DNA from 4 places in the Thauera sinica genome. Region 1 is predicted to be linked to each of the others. Evidence: predicted binding sites of a transcription regulator. Region 1 holds the regulator's gene; each other region holds the start of a gene.
What was found. The regulator sigma-54, encoded in region 1, starts transcription at its own class of promoters, with help from an activator protein. The targets are predictions, from matches to a motif close to TGGCACGCTTNCTGCTNA.
Positions count from the first base shown of each region.

Region 2: the regulator sigma-54 is predicted to act here: its motif matches at 1,915-1,932, upstream of flgB (flagellar basal body rod protein FlgB).
Region 3: the regulator sigma-54 is predicted to act here: its motif matches at 1,930-1,947, upstream of CCZ27_RS04875 (PEP-CTERM sorting domain-containing protein).
Region 4: the regulator sigma-54 is predicted to act here: its motif matches at 1,680-1,697, upstream of CCZ27_RS21050 (GntP family permease).

Region 1 is NZ_CP023439.1:3,856,661-3,860,671, forward strand. Features, by position in the region: gene recA (recombinase RecA) at 1-516, shown strand, start outside; gene recX (recombination regulator RecX) at 540-989, shown strand; gene lptB (LPS export ABC transporter ATP-binding protein) at 976-1,698, shown strand; gene CCZ27_RS16845 (RNA polymerase factor sigma-54) at 1,712-3,166, shown strand; gene hpf (ribosome hibernation-promoting factor, HPF/YfiA family) at 3,184-3,507, shown strand; gene ptsN (PTS IIA-like nitrogen regulatory protein PtsN) at 3,639-4,011, shown strand, end outside.
Region 2 is NZ_CP023439.1:1,161,502-1,165,512, forward strand. Features, by position in the region: gene CCZ27_RS05095 (flagella synthesis protein FlgN) at 1-348, opposite strand, end outside; gene flgM (flagellar biosynthesis anti-sigma factor FlgM) at 392-700, opposite strand; gene flgA (flagellar basal body P-ring formation chaperone FlgA) at 1,021-1,401, opposite strand; gene CCZ27_RS24620 (hypothetical protein) at 1,401-1,772, opposite strand; gene flgB (flagellar basal body rod protein FlgB) at 1,995-2,399, shown strand; gene flgC (flagellar basal body rod protein FlgC) at 2,420-2,827, shown strand; gene CCZ27_RS05120 (flagellar hook assembly protein FlgD) at 2,867-3,535, shown strand; gene flgE (flagellar hook protein FlgE) at 3,551-4,011, shown strand, end outside.
Region 3 is NZ_CP023439.1:1,115,799-1,119,809, forward strand. Features, by position in the region: gene CCZ27_RS04870 (Calx-beta domain-containing protein) at 1-1,846, shown strand, start outside; gene CCZ27_RS04875 (PEP-CTERM sorting domain-containing protein) at 1,980-2,624, shown strand; gene CCZ27_RS04880 (gamma-glutamyl-gamma-aminobutyrate hydrolase family protein) at 2,677-3,459, opposite strand; gene CCZ27_RS04885 (YbdK family carboxylate-amine ligase) at 3,456-4,011, opposite strand, start outside.
Region 4 is NZ_CP023439.1:4,827,479-4,831,489, forward strand. Features, by position in the region: gene CCZ27_RS21045 (sigma-54 interaction domain-containing protein) at 155-1,558, shown strand; gene CCZ27_RS21050 (GntP family permease) at 1,741-3,138, shown strand; gene CCZ27_RS21055 (acyl CoA:acetate/3-ketoacid CoA transferase) at 3,173-4,011, shown strand, end outside.

The DNA.
Region 1 (4,011 bases):
GCCCTGCGCAAGCTCACCGCCAGCATCAAGCGCACCAACACGCTGGTGATCTTCATCAACCAGATCCGCATGAAGATCGGCGTGATGTTCGGCAGCCCCGAGACCACCACCGGCGGCAACGCGCTCAAGTTCTACGCCTCGGTGCGCATGGACATCCGCCGCACCGGCACGATCAAGAAGGGCGACGAGGTGATCGGCTCGGAAACCCGCGTGAAGGTCGTCAAGAACAAGGTGTCGCCGCCGTTCAAGGAGGCGCACTTCGACATCCTGTACGGCGAGGGCATCTCGCGCGAAGGCGAGATCATCGACCTCGGCGTGGAACACAAGATCGTCGACAAGTCCGGCGCCTGGTATGCCTACAACGGCGACAAGATCGGCCAGGGCAAGGACAACTCGCGCGAGTTCCTGCGCGCCAACCCGGCGCTGGCGCGCGAGATCGAGAACAAGGTGCGCGTCGCGGTCGGCCTGCCCGAGATGCAGCCGGTCGCGGCCGTGGCCGCGACTGCCTCCACCTGAGCCCGCCGCCCGCGGGGCCCGGCATGAGCGAAACCACCCTGCGCGAGCGCGCGCTGCGCTACCTTGCGCAGCGCGACCACTCGCGCGCCGAACTGGCGCGCAAGCTGGCCGGCCACGGCAGCGCCGAGGAAGTCGCCGAGGTGGTCGCACGCATGGGCGAGCTTGGCCTGCAGTCCGACCGGCGCTTCGCCGAAGCCTGGGTGCGCGGCAAGGCGGGCCGCTTCGGCACGGCGCGCCTGCGCAACGAACTGGCGCGGCGTGGCGTGGAGCGCGAACTGGTCGACGCGGCGCTTGCCGCCGAGTGCGTAGAATCGGAACTCGAACGCGCCCGTGCCGTATGGCGCACGAAGTTCGGCACGGCGCCGGCCGATGCGCGCGAATGGGCTCGCCAGGCGCGCTTCCTGCAAACCCGCGGCTTCGCGGCGGAGGTGATCCGCAAGCTGCTGAAAGAGCAACCCGATGAGTCTGCTTAAGGTCACCGGCCTGCAAAAGCGCTACAAGGCGCGCACCGTCGTGCACGACGTCGGCTTCGACGTCGACGCCGGCGAAGTCGTCGGCCTGCTCGGCCCCAACGGCGCCGGCAAGACCACCTGCTTCTACATGATCGTGGGCCTGGTGCGCGCCGACGGCGGCGAGATCCTGCTCGACGACAGCGCGCTGACCCATCGCCCGATCCACGCCCGCGCCCGCCTCGGCCTGTCCTACCTGCCGCAGGAGATGAGCGTGTTCCGCAAGCTCACCGTGGCGGAGAACATCCGCGCGGTGCTGGAACTGCAGGGGCTGGCACGCGAGCAGATCGAAACGCGGCTCGACGAACTGCTCGAGGAACTGGGCATCGCCCACCTGCGCGACAACACCGCGGTGTCGCTGTCGGGCGGGGAACGCCGGCGCTGCGAGATCGCGCGCGCGCTGGCGACCAACCCGCGCCTGATCCTGCTCGACGAGCCCTTCGCCGGCGTGGACCCGATCGCGGTGCTCGACATCCAGAAGATCATCCGCTTCCTCAAGGAGCGCGGCATCGGCGTACTCATCACCGACCACAACGTGCGCGAGACCCTCGGCATCTGCGATCGCGCCTACATCATCAGCGAGGGACGCGTGCTCGCCAGCGGCCGGCCGGCCGAGATCATCGCCAACGAACAGGTTCGCCAGGTCTATCTCGGCGAGCATTTCCGCCTCTGAACCCTGCTCGTCCATGAAACCCAGTCTCCAGCTCAAGCTTTCCCAGCACCTGACGCTCACGCCGCAGTTGCAGCAGTCGATCAAGCTGCTGCAGTTGTCCACGCTCGAGCTCAACCAGGAGATCGAGCGCTTCCTGCTCGAGAACCCCATGCTGGAGCGCGAGGAAGGCGACGGCAGCGAGTTCGCACCGCCTCCGCCGGCCCCCGGCAGCACCACGGCGGCAACCGACCGCGGCAACGAGGCATCCGACAGCCGCGAAGGCGGCGACACGCGCAGCGAGGGCGAGTCCGCCGCCGGCCTCGACGAAGGCATGGACTGGTCCAGCGTCGGCAACGGCAGCCCGTCCAACCGCGACGACGACGACGTCGATTACCAGGAATTCCAGGCCGCCGGCATCTCGCTGCGCGACCACCTCGACCTGCAGGTGGCGCTGTCGCCGCTCAGCGACCGCGACCGCGCGCTCGTGCGCTTCATCATCGAGGCGCTCGACGACGACGGCTACCTGCACCAGACGCTGGAGGATCTGCTGGAGCTGCTGCCGGCCGAACTCGAGATCGATCTCGACGAACTCACGATCGCCCTGCGCCACGTGCAGAACCTGGAACCGGCCGGCATCGGCGCGCGCACGCCGCAGGAATGCCTGTCGCTGCAGTTGCGCGCCCAGCCGCCCTCGCCCGACCGCAACCTCGCGCTGGAGATCGTCGACAGGCACCTCGAACTGCTCGCCGAGCGCAACTTCGCCAAGCTCAAGCGGCTCACCGGCTGCGACGACGACGCCCTGCGCGCCGCCCAGGCGCTGATCGGCCGGCTCGACCCCCACCCCGGCTCGCAGCACTCCGCCGAGGAAACGCGCTACGTGCTGCCCGACGTGGTGGTGCGCAAGGTGCGCAACCGCTGGACGGTGTCGCTCAACCCGGAGGCGATGCCGCGCCTGCGCATCAACCAGCTCTACGCCAGCATCCTGCAGCAGCACCGCGGCCAGGGCGGCGGACTGACGGGCCAGTTGCAGGAGGCGCGCTGGCTGATCAAGAACGTCCAGCAGCGCTTCGACACCATCCTGCGCGTGTCACAGGCGATCGTTGACCAGCAGCGGCAGTTCTTCGATCATGGGGACGTGGCAATGCGGCCACTCACCCTCCGGGAGATCGCGGACCAGCTCGAGCTGCACGAATCCACCGTTTCGCGCGTGACGACGCAGAAGTACATGGCGACGCCGCGCGGTGTGTTCGAACTCAAGTATTTCTTCGGCAGTCACGTCTCCACCGACACCGGCGGTGCGGCATCCTCCACTGCGATTCGCGCGCTGATTCGCCAGTTGGTGGAGGCCGAGGACAGGAAAAAACCCTTGTCGGACGCCAGGATTGCCGATCTATTGGGCCAGCAGGGTATCGTGGTCGCACGGCGGACGATCGCCAAGTATCGCGAATCCCTCAATATCCCGCCGGTCAGTCTGCGCAAAACGCTTTGATAACAAGAGGAGTTGCCATGAATCTGAACATCACCGGACGTCACGTCGAAGTCACTCCGGCCATCCGCGAATACGTGTCCACCAAGCTGGACCGCGTCGTCCGCCACTTCGACAACGTCACCAGCGTGAGCGTCATTCTGTCGGTCGAGAAGCTGAAGCAGAAAGCGGAAGTCACCGTGCACGTGCGCGGCAAGGACATCTTCGTCGAGAGCGACGACAACGACATGTACGCGGCGATCGATTCGATGGCCGACAAGCTCGACCGCCAGGTCCAGAAGTACAAGCAGAAGCAGAGCGACCACAACCACGACGCGCTCAAGCATCAGAGCCCCGAAGCCTGAGGCGGCGGGTTTCCGCCCTCCTTCCGGGGTGAGCGTATAATCGGCGCGTTTTCCGCACGCGCCACCCTCACCCCGAGCCACCATCCCGCACAGCCGCGCCCCGTTTCCGCGAAACGGCACACGCCCCCGACATGAGCCTCATTTCCCGACTACTGCCGCTGTCCAATGTGGTCGCCGATCTCGACGCGAGCAGCAAGAAGCGCGTTTTCGAGCAGGCGGGACTGCTGTTCGAGAACAATCAGGGCATCGCCCGCAGCACGGTGTTCGACAGCCTGTTCGCCCGCGAACGGCTGGGCTCCACCGGGCTCGGCCAGGGCGTCGCCATCCCGCATGGCCGCATCAAGGGGCTGAAGGAAGCCGCCGGCGCTTTCCTGCGGCTTGCCGCGCCCGTCCAGTTCGATGCGCCGGACGGACGCCCGGTCAACCTGATCTTCGTGCTGCTGGTGCCGGAGCAGGCCAACGAAACGCATCTGCAACTGCTGTCCGAACTGGCGCAGATGTTCA
Region 2 (4,011 bases), 2.5 Mb from region 1:
GATGGCGTTGCGGTCGTGCGCGGTGCGCGCCAGTTCCAGCAGTTCGTCCCAGCGTGCCAGCACGCGCGGCAGGCCGGCGCACAGCTCGCGCATCGACGCGTCGGAATCCGGGCGGCCGAGGCGGGCGAGCAGCAGGGCGCGATCGTCGTGCAGGCGTTGCAACTGGCGGTAGCGGTCGCTCTTTTCCTGCGCCAGCGTGACCAGGGCGTCGCTGTCGCCGGCGACCAGCAAAGCCTCCTCGCGTTCGAGGATGGCGATGAACTCGCGCAACTGGATGAACTCGGCCTCGACGAGCAGCGCAAGCCGCTGCGTGTCGGCGGGGGTGGGTGCCTGGGGCGGGCGGTTCATCGCCTGTCTGCGCTGCGTGTTCCTGCCGGTCCGGGCGCGCCGCTCAGCCCTGCCGGCCCAGCATCTCGCGCACGCTGGCGATCAGGCCGTCGGCGACGCGGTCGGCATCCACCTTGAAGCGGCCGTCGGCGATGGCCTGGCGGATCTCGTCCACTTTCTTCTGGTCGATCACCGGAGTTTCGGCCATTGCGGCCTCGGCCTTCTGCAGGCTGGACGACAGCGACGACAGTTCGACCTTGTCCGACGCGGTGGCAACGGTCGCCGGCACGTTCTGGCCGGCGACGGCGGGCCGGTTCCTGGCCTCGTTCGCGCTACCGGCCGCAACCGGTTTTCCTGTGTTCTCGATTTTCATGATGCTTTCCCGGACAGTTTGTCTCAGACGGGGTAACGGCGAACCTTGACGAAACTTTAGCGCGGAAAACCGGAATTTCTACTCGGTATGCGCGAAGGGGCCGGGCGATTGCATGCATGCCTGGAATCCGGTCTGGTGGCGGGGATGCGTTCCGCGGGCTGCGGAACTCGCCCTCGCTGCGCTCGGGGCTCGGACAGTCCTCGCCCGCTCCACGCATCCCCGCCACCAGACCTGCCGTGTCGCGCCATCCGGGCGGATGAAGAACCATCGTCGATCGTTCTGCCTGGAGCAGCTCACGCCTTGAGCATCGGGGCTCCATCTCAGAACGCGACCTCGACGCTGCCGCCGGCCTGCGCGGTGCCGGTCACCACCTGGCCGTTGGGCATTCTCACGCGGACGGACTCGCCCGGCGCGGCATTGTTCAATGCCCGGCCTTCGCTGGCGACGCTGAATCCCGCGCCGGCGCTGATCACCCGTACCGGCTGCCCCTGCTGCACGGCCGGCGGGATGCGCAGCATCGCGCTGCGCAGCGGCACGTCCGACGCGACGGCATGGCGCGCATGGTGGCCGATCGCCTGCGCGGCATCGGTCAAGGTGTCGCCGGGCAGGGCGGCGAGGTCGCCGTGGCGCAGTTCGATGTCGTCCGGCCCGACGATCTGCGCCGCGCGCAGCGGCCGCTTCGTCACCAGGTGGTCGGCCATCACGGCCACGCTGGCCTGCAGGTAGGCGGTCCACGCGACCGGCGAGTCGCAGCGCAGGCCGACGCTGATCTGCCCCAGGCGCGGGTGCCGGCGGGCAGGAAGGGGGTCAGCGCCGCGCAGGGCGGCAACTGGTTGCGTGCGTCGAGCGGGCTCACCGTGATCCGGACCTGCCCCGGCAGGCCGCGGGTTTCCCGCTCCAGGAAGGTCCGCACGGCGTCGGCCGCCGCCTCGGGCGGCTGCTGCGCGCGGACCGCAGGGGCGTGCAGCGACAGGGCGAGCGCGCCGCAGGCGAGGGCGGCGGAGAAGCGGGATCCCGGAAAGGGATGGCGTGGGGGCCGCGCGCGGAGCGCGCATCTGGGCTGCTCGTTCATGGGCGCGATTGCATCATGGCGCGGCAGCCCCGGGCAACCCGGCGGCAAAGATTGCCGCCGGTGCCGCCCGCCGCGGCGAAATTGGCCGGGGATTCCTCGCCTTATCGGCCGACGGCCGCCGCCGGCGGGCGGCTAGGATCGCTGGCATGGAAGCTGCACGGTTTCCGCAATCAGCCGTGGCCCGGCCGTTCCGGGCGCGGCGCCAGAATCCGGGGTGAGGCGATGAAGACGCTGCTCGACAAGCAAATGGGTTTCCACCTGAACGCGCTCAACCTGCAGGCCCATCGCCAGCAGTTGCTCGCTTCGAACATCGCCAACGCCGACACCCCCAACTACAAGGCGCGCGACGTGGATTTCCGCGCCGCGCTGCAGGGGGCGCTGGCGCAGCAGGCCGGCAGCGTGGCGCTGGCCACCACCCGGCCGGGCCACATCCCGTCCGCCGATGCCGGCCCGTTCGAAGGCTTCACCGGCTACCGCACCGAGCTGCAGTCGGCGGTCGACGGCAACACGGTGAACATGGACGTCGAGCGCGCCGCCTTCGCCGAGAACGCGCTGCACTACGAGGCCAGCCTCACCTTCATCAACGGCATGCTGCGGTCGATGAACACCGCGATCAGCGGCCAGTAAGCCGATACCGGGGACCGATCATGAGCATGCTCAACGTCTTCCAGATCGCGGGGTCGGCGCTCAATGCGCAGTCGCTGCGGCTCAACACCACCGCGTCCAACCTCGCCAACGCCGACAGCGTGGTCGGCGAGGACGGGCAGCCATACCGCGCCAAGCAGGTCGTCTTCGCGGCCAGGCCGGTCGCCGCGGGGGACGCCTCGGTCGGCGTGCAGGTGACCCAGGTGGTGGAGAGCACGGCGCCGATGCGCCTCGTCTATGAACCCGCGAACCCGGCCGCCAACGCCGAGGGCTACGTCGAGATGCCCAACGTGAACGTGGTCGAGGAGATGGTGAACATGATCTCCGCCTCGCGCTCGTATCAGAACAACGCCGAGGTGATGAACACGGCACGGACCTTGCTTCAGCGCACCTTGCAGATCGGACAGTAAGCGCCGACCGGCAATGGACACCGCCAGCAGGAGAATTCGATGAGTACCGTATCCGGCACGCAGTCTTCGCAGAACACGATGAGCAGCCTGGCCCGCAGCACCAGTTCCACCACGACGACGAAGTCCGAGGAATCGCGCTTCCTGACCCTGCTGACCACGCAGTTGCGCAACCAGGACCCGATGAATCCGATGGAGAACGCGGAGATCACCTCGCAGCTCGCCCAGATGAGCACGGTCGACGGCATCGAGCGGCTGAACAAGATGTTCCAGACCTTCCTCGATGCGCAGGGCACGAGCGACTCGATGCAGGCGGCCGCGCTCGTCGGCCACAGCGTGCTCGTCGAGGGCCGCAAGCTGGCGCTGACCAGCGCCGGTGCGGTGGGGGGCTTCGAGGTCGATGCCGATGCGGACAAGGTCGTGCTGACGATCAAGGATGCGGCGGGCGTGAAGGTGAACGAGATCGCCTTCGACGACGTCGCCGCCGGCAGCCACAACTTCGTCTGGGATGGCTCCGCCAGCGATGGCGCACGCGCGGCCGACGGCGTCTACACGATCGAGGTCGCGGCGACGAAGGACGGAAAGGCGGTCAAGGGCCGGACGCTGGAATTCGGCACCGTCTCCAGCATCATCCGCGGCCCCACCGGCACCGACTTCCAGGTCGGTTCGCTGGGCATCTTCAAGTTCGACGACATCAAGCAGATCCTCTGATCCGGAGCCCCGATCATGTCTTTCCAGCAAGGTTTGAGCGGCCTGAACGTTTCCTCGAGAGCGCTGGACATCATCTCGAACAACGTCGCCAATACCAACACGGCCGGCTTCAAGACCGGCTCGGCGGTGTTCGCCGACGTCTATGCCGCGTCGCTGAGCGGCACCGTGTCGGACAAGCAGGTCGGCGCCGGCAGCTCGATGACGGCGGTGCGGCAGACCTTCGCCCAGGGCAACCTGACGACGACCAACAACCCGCTCGACCTGGCGATCAACGGCAACGGCTTCTTCATGATCTCGCGCGAGAGCGGCCCCAACGCCTATACGCGCAACGGCCAGTTCGATCTCGACAAGAACGGCTACATCATCACCTCCACCGGTGACCGCCTGATCGGCTACCAGAGCATCCCCGACATCGGCACGGGCCTGCCGAACGAGATCGGCGGGCTGAAGGAGCTGCAGATCCCGAACGTCGGCTC
Region 3 (4,011 bases), 2.4 Mb from region 1:
GGCGCCGACCACGCAAACGGTGCGGGTGAGCTATGCGACGGTGGCCGGCACGGCGCTGGCCGGCAGCGACTACGTCGCCACCAGCGGCACGCTGACGTTCGCGCCGGGGCAGACCAGTGCGGTGATCGTGGTCACGCCGTATGGCGGCACCGCCGTGGAGCCGGACGAGACGTTCGTGCTGCGGCTGACCAACCCCCAGAACGCCGCGCTGGCCGGCGGGGTGGCGGCGCTCGATGCCATCGGCACCATCATCGACAACGATGCCCCGGCAGCGGTGGACGGCCTGCCGATCCTGAGCGTGGCCGACGTCCAGGTGCAGGAGGCGCCCGGCGGCGCCACCGCCGTGTTCACGCTGAACCTGTCCAGCCCGACGGCCGCGGCGGTCAGCGGGCAGTTCGCGGTCGTGGCCGGCACGGCCAGCGCCGGGGCGGACTTCACGCCCGTCTCCGGTACGTTCCTCATCGAGCCGGGCCAGAGCGCGTTCACCGTCGAGGTTCCCATCCTCGACGATGCGCTCGACGAGCCCACCGAAACCTTCGTGCTGCGGCTCTCCGAAATCAGTAACGCCGGTTTTGCAGGAACGGATACGGAACTGTGGGCGATTGGCGAGATTGTGGATGATGACGTCACCCCGGGTGTTGCCGTTGCGGCCGGTGGGGATCTCGAGGTTGCCGAAGGCCAGGCTTTCGGGCGCACCGTGAATTTCACCGATGGCGCCGACGCAGGCGCAAATGGCTGGACCTACGAAATCGACTGGGATGGCGATGGCCTGGCCGACGAAACCGGAAGTCTCGCCCCTGGCAACAGCAGTTTCGACATCAGTCATGTCTATCCGGATGGTCCGGCCGCGACCGTAGTCACGGTGAAGGTGATCGACGAAGCGGGTATGGATGAAGCCAGCGCAAGCTTCACTGTGGCGGTAACCAACGTTGCGCCGGTTATTGCACTGACCGGTGCCGGCAGCGTCGACGAAGGCAGCGCTTACATGCTGAACTTCGGCACGCTGGCCGACCCGGGTGCGGACGCCGCCACCGAGTTCGCCGCGCTTGGTGGCAACGCCAGCCACACCTATGCCGATGACGGCAATTACGGCATCACCCTCAGCGTCACCGACGAGGACGGCAGCTTCGTCGCCGGCAGCAAGTCGGTCACCGTCGAAGGGAACGTGCTGCCGCCGGAGACGGTGCGCATCGGCGAGGCGCCGACGCGGGTCACCTCGGGCAATCCGAACGCGATCGCCGACGCCTGGCTGGGGGACAAGGTCTCCGCCATCGTCCACAAGGCCGATGCCACCGATACGGGCGAGGCGTGGAGCGCGGTCAATTTCAGCGGAACGAACGCCACCACGCTCGCCGGCGTCGATCATTACTCCGGCGACCTGGGCGTCAGCGGCCAGTCCGCCGCCACCAGCAGCGTGCGGCAGGAAATCGACGGCCGCGAAGTGCTGCGCATCGAACTGGGACAGGCCGCGAGCAAGGTCACCGTCGATCTGTCGCGCTTCTACCTCAACGACGACGGCACGCTCCATGCCGAAAGCGGGCGTCTGCGCCTGCTCGACGCCAGCGGCAACGTGGTGGACGAAGCCACGTTCGTCGCCGATTCGACCACCGGCGGCAAGACCGTGAGCCTGGATTCGACGGCGGACTTCACCGCCGTCGAAATCAGCGCCGGGGCCTACGACGGGACGGACTTCGTGTTCGGCGCCTACGCCGGCGCGGGGGGCGGTTTCGCCACCGGCGTCTATGCCGACGGTGCCGGGCTCCACGGCAGTGACTTCCTGGTGAACTGGGTGGAGTTCGAGTTCCAGCCGGTGGGGACATTGCAGCCGAACCCGCTCGATCTTTGATGCGACGGGGCGGGCGCGTCGGCGTATTTGACGGTCCCGCCCCGGCTGGAACACAAGCCATTGAAAGCAATTGATTTTATATCTGGCGCCGATCTTGCTTGAGCGTCAGGCAGAAACCCTTACCGGAGGTCGCATGTTGCCCACTACCCTGAAGAAACTGGGTGCCGCCGCAGTCCTGGCCGCAGCGCTGGCTGCGCCCGCATCCGCTGCCGTGCTGGTCCAGCAACGCCCCGCGGACGGCGGACCGGGCTTTCTCTCGGCCAACAGCGTGGGCTACCAGAACGGAGACACGTTCGTCCTGGGCGGCGACAGCGAACTGCAAGGCATCGCCTGGTGGGGGACGGAGGCCGGCCCGGACGGATTCGTGGTCCGTCTCTTCGATTCGCTGGCGGGGGGTGCCGCGCCGCTGGTCACCTACCTGGGCGCGGTGAATCGGGAACTGGCGGATCCGGCGATCCACGACGACGGCCAGAACCCCCTCTACCGCTACTGGATCGACGGCCTGTCGTTCTCCCTGGCGGGCGGGATCACCTACCTGCTGTCGGTCGGCAACGAAGACGTCGAGTGGTTCTGGCAGACGGGCCTTCCCAACGGCTCCAGCCAATGGCGCGGCGACGACGGCGACGACTGGACGGAGGACGCGTTCGACCTCGCCTTCGCGATCGACGGCCAGCGGACGCCTGTCAACCCGGTGCCCGAACCCGGCGTGCTCGCGCTCCTCGGCGTCGCCGGCCTGGCCGCCGCACTGGCCGGACGCCGCCGCAAAGCGACGGCCTGAACCGCACCCTTCGTTCGACTTCCCGCGCCCGGGGCCGGCAACGCGATCTCGTCTAGGCTCGCGCCTTTTCCGCGGCCTCGAGAAAGTCCTGCATGATCGGGCTGCCGTCCAGCAGGTCGCCGTTGCCGCTGTGGAACTCCGGGTGCCACTGGCAACCGAAAAGGTAGCCGGCGCCTTGCCAGCGGATGGCTTCGATCACCCCGTCGCCGACCGAGCGCGCCTCGACCACCAGGTCGGCGCCGAGTTCGCGCACAGCCTGGTGATGGATGCTATTGACGCGGCCGCCCCCGACTTTCGGATAGATCTGCGCAAGCCGGCTGCCGGACGCGAACTCGATGGCATGGTGGTGGTTGTCGTACAGGTCGCCGTCGCGATGCGCGACTGCCCCGGGCACGTATTCGGCGATGTCCTGCCACAGCGTCCCGCCGCAGGCGACGTTGATGAGCTGCGCTCCGCGGCATACGCCCAGCACCGGTTTGCCCTGGATCACGAACTCCCACAGCAGTTCGATCTCGTAGAGATCGCGTATGCGGTCGCCGCTCCATTCCGGGCGCAGCGGATCCTCGTGGTAGGTCGTGGGGCTGACGTCGGCTCCGCCCTGCAGCACCAGACCGTCCAGCGTGGTGACGTAGTCGCGCACGGAGATCTGTGCCCGGCGCAGCCCGAGGTGTTCGCCGATGGTCGGGACCATCAATGCGAGCGCGCCGTGCGACATGATCCAGTGCGCCATCGACTGCTCGAGATATTGGAGGGTCTTGCCCGGGAAGCCGAGCTCGGGCGGGGGGCTGTGCATCAGGCGGGCCGACAGGCCGATGCGCAGCGGTGTTCGGCTCACATCTCGCCTCCCTGCGTCCAGCGGGCACACTGCGCCATCACGACTTCGGCCAGCGGGGCCCGGCTCGTGCGCTGCTCGCGCAGCCAGCGCGCATCATTGCGGCCGGCGCGTACGTCGGCGAGCAAGGATGCAAGGGCGCCGTCGGTGCCCAGTTCGATGGCGTGCTGTTCGATGGACCCGAAGCTGGCCGCGATTTCGTCCGCGATGGGGATGTGCGCGTGGGTTTCCGGGTGGACGTAGATGCCGGCGTAGCCGAAACGGCAAGCCTGGAAGCGGTTGAACGTGTAGACGAGATAGTCGTCTTCCGCGAAGCGGAACGGCCGCTCGATCATCAGGTAGCGCGCCAGGGTCTGGATGTAGGCAGCGATGGCCGCAGCCCGCCGCACGGTCAGCGGGGTGTCCATGACCCGGATCTCGATCGTGCCGTACTCGGGCTTGGGCCGGATATCCCAGTAGAAGTCCTTCATGCTGCTGACCACGCCGGTGCCGGTCATCTTGTCGAAGTAGCGCTCGAAGTCGCTCCAGGTCTCGATGAACGGGGCGCGGCCGGAC
Region 4 (4,011 bases), 970 kb from region 1:
TCCCCCGCCGCCAGACCTGCCGCGACGCCAGGCCGACGGCCGCAGGACCTCGTCATGCGATCGCCCTGCGTCGACCACCTGCTCTGCTGCTTTCTGCGCTCCCCGCGATTATCCTGTTGCACATAACAACCAAAGAACAGCGGGAGACACGCCGATGACGAGCCGCGGCGAAACCTTGCGCCAACTGGCGTCGCAGTCGCTTCTGTCGCATTTTGCCGATCTGTGCGACGGGACGGTGATCGTCGATGCCGATGCCAACGTGGTCTGGATGAGCGACCGCTATCTCGGGCGGCTGGGCATCGACGTGCCCGCGGCCGCGATCGGCCGGCCGATCGAGGAAGTCATTCCGAACAGCCTGATGCGGCAGGTGGTCGAGTCGGGGCGGCCGATCATGGTGGACATCATGGATTTCGGCGACGACGCTTTCGTGGTGACCCGCCTGCCGCTGCGCGATGCGGGCGGAAAGGTGGTGGGCGCGGTGGGCTTCATGCTGTACGACGATCCGCGTCACCTGACGCCGGTGGTGGCGCGCTTCCAGCGGCTGCGCGCCGACCTGGCCGAAGCCGAGCGCAAGCTGGTCGCCGAGCGCCGCACCCGCTACTCCTTCACCAGCTTCGTCGGCCTCGGCCCGGCCTGCGCGGAACTCAAGCAGGCGGCACGGCGGGCGGCGCGCACCTCGGCGTCGGTGCTGATCCTCGGCGAAACCGGTACCGGCAAGGAACTGCTGGCGCAGTCCATCCATGCCGCCAGCCCGCGCGCGGCGGGCGCGTTCGTCGCGGTCAACATCGCGGCCGTGCCCGAAACCCTGCTGGAGGCGGAGTTCTTCGGCGTTGCGCCGGGCGCCTATACCGGCGCCGACCGTCGCGGGCGCGAGGGCAAGTTCAAGCTGGCCGACGGCGGCACCCTGTTCCTCGACGAAATCGGCGACATGTCCCTCGCCTTGCAGGCCAAGCTGCTGCGCACCCTTCAGGAGCGGGAGTTCGAGCCCGTCGGCTCCAACCGCCTGGAGACGGCCGACGTGCGCGTCATCGCCGCGACCAGCCGCGACCTCGAGAAGATGGTGGCGGAGGGTGCCTTTCGCGCCGACCTCTACTACCGGCTGAACGTGATCCGCCTCGAGACGCCGCCGCTGCGTGCCCGCACGGAAGACATGCCGCTGCTGGCCGAATACCTGGTGGAGCAGATCTGCCGCCGGCAGGGCATCGCGGTGCGCGGCATCGGCGCGGATGCCATCGCGCGGCTGCGCCGCCACGGCTGGCCGGGCAACGTGCGCGAGCTGTCCAACGTGCTCGAACGGGCCCTGCTGATGACCGATTCCGACCTGCTCGAAGCGGCCGACCTCGACCGCGTGATGCCGTCGGTGGCGGTCGAGCCGGCATGGCGTGCCGCCGCCGAGGGCCGCGCGCCCGCCGGCCTGGCCGAGACGGTGGCGCAGGCCGAGCGCCGCGCGATCCACGCCGCGATCGAAGCCTGCCACGGCAACAAGGCCAAGGCCGCCCGCATGCTGGGGATCTCCCGCGCCGCCCTGTACGAAAAGATCGCCGTCCTGGGGCTGTAGTCGGCCGCGGTCCGCGCTGTCCGCGGGGCCCGACAGGCTGTCCGGAACGGCGGACACTCCGAAGCCGCCATACGACGGGAGAAATCTAGAAAATCTAGTGTTTTCAGTGACTTGGTCCGTCAGGCACGCAATGTGCTGCAGGAGGCGCCACATTCATGGACAACTCCGGAGGAGACAAGAAAGTGGACTTCCTGATCGTACTGGCCTCGCTGGCCTTCCTGATGTTCGTCGCCTATCGGGGCTACAGCGTCATCCTGTTCGCCCCGGTCGCCGCACTCGGCGCCGTGCTGTTCGTCGACCCCAACCTGGTCGCACCGATGTTCACCGGCCTGTTCATGGACAAGATGGTCGGCTTCGTGAAGAACTTCTTCCCGGTCTTCCTGCTCGGCGCGGTGTTCGGCAAGGTCATCGAACTGTCGGGCTTTTCCAAGGCCATCGTCGCCTCGGTGATCAAGCTCATCGGCCGCGAGCGCGCGATGCTGTCCATCGTCATCGTCTGCGCGCTACTGACCTACGGCGGGGTGTCGCTGTTCGTCGTGGTGTTCGCGGTCTATCCGTTCGCCGCCGAGATGTTCCGGCAGGGCGGCATCCCGAAGCGCCTGATTCCCGGCACGATCGCGCTGGGCGCCTTCACGTTCACGATGGATTCGCTGCCTGGTACGCCGCAGATCCAGAACATCATCCCGACCACCTTCTTCAAGACCGACATCTACGCGGCGCCCTGGCTGGGCATCATCGGCGCGCTGTTCATCTTCGCGCTCGGCATGGCGTACCTGGAAGGATGCCGCCGCCGGGCCGCCGCCGCGGGCGAAGGCTACGGCACCGGCCACGTCAACGAGCCGGAGCCCTTCGAGCACGAGAAGCTGGCCCATCCGCTGATCGCCATCCTGCCGCTGGTGATGGTCGGGGTGATGAACAAGGTCTTCACCAGCGCCATCCCGCTGCTCTACGGCGAAAAGGTGTCCTTCATCCCGGCGGTCATCGGCAATGCCGCGCCGGTGGTGCAGCAGACCAAGGCGGTGGCGGCGATCTGGGCGGTCGAGGGTGCGCTGCTGCTGGGTATCGCCACGGTGTTCGTGTTCGCCGGGCGCAGGGTGGTCGCCAAGTTCGCCGAGGGCAGCAAGGGGGCCATCGCCGGTGCCCTGCTGGCGACCATGAACACCGCTTCGGAATACGGCTTCGGCGCGGTCATCGCCGCGCTGCCGGGCTTCCTGGTCGTCGCCAACGCCCTCGGTTCCATCCCCAACCCGCTCGTCAACGAAGCGATCACCGTGACCTCGCTGGCGGGCATCACCGGCTCGGCCTCCGGCGGCATGGGCATCGCGCTGGCGGCCATGGCCGATACCTTCATCGCCAACGCCCAGGCCGCGGGCATTCCGCTCGAGGTCTTCCACCGCGTCGCGTCGATGGCTTCCGGCGGCATGGACACCCTGCCGCACAACGGCGCGGTGATCACGCTGCTCGCAGTCACCGGCCTGACCCACCGGCAGTCGTACAAGGACATCTTCGCCGTCACCTGCATCAAGACCCTGGCCGTGTTCGTGGTGATCGCGGTCTATTACGCCACCGGCCTGGTGTGACCGGACCGGAACCCGGAGGAGACTCGCCATGCCCATGCCGCTCGCCCCGCACCCGATCACCGAACTGCTGCGCGCATCCGATACCGGCAAGATCGTTTCCGCCCGCGATGCCGTCCGCCTCATCAACGACGGCGATACCGTCGCGACCGGCGGCTTCGTCGGCATCGGGTTTCCCGAGAACATCGCGGTCGCCCTCGAGGAACGCTTTCTCGAGGGCGAGGCCGCGGGCCCGCAGGGCCTCGGCTGCCCGCGCGGGCTGACGCTCGTCTATGCCGCCGGGCAGGGCGATGGCAAGGACCGCGGCCTCAACCATCTCGGCCACGACGGCCTGGTCGGCCGGGTGATCGGCGGCCACTGGGGGCTGGTGCCCAAGCTGCAGCAACTGGCGGTGTCGAACCGGATCGAAGCCTACAACCTGCCGCAGGGGGTGATCAGCCACCTGTTCCGCGACATCGCCGCGGGCAAGCCGGGCACCCTGACCCGGGTGGGCCTCGGCACCTACGTCGATCCCCGCTTCGGCGGCGGCAAGCTCAACGCCATGACCACCGCCGACCTCGTCCGCCTGATGGAGATCGACGGCGAGGAGTACCTGTTCTACAAGGCGTTCCCGATCAACGTCGGCATCATCCGCGGCACCACGGCCGATCCGGACGGCAACGTCACGATGGAAAAGGAGGCGCTGACGCTGGAGGCGCAGGCCATCGCCATGGCGGCGCGCAATTCGGGCGGCATCGTCATCGTCCAGGTCGAGCGCATCGCCGAGCGCGGCACGCTGAATCCGCGCCAGGTGAAGGTCCCCGGCGTGCTGGTCGACTGCGTCGTGGTGGCGGAAAAGCCCGAATACCACCTGCAGACCTTCGCCGAGCCCTACAG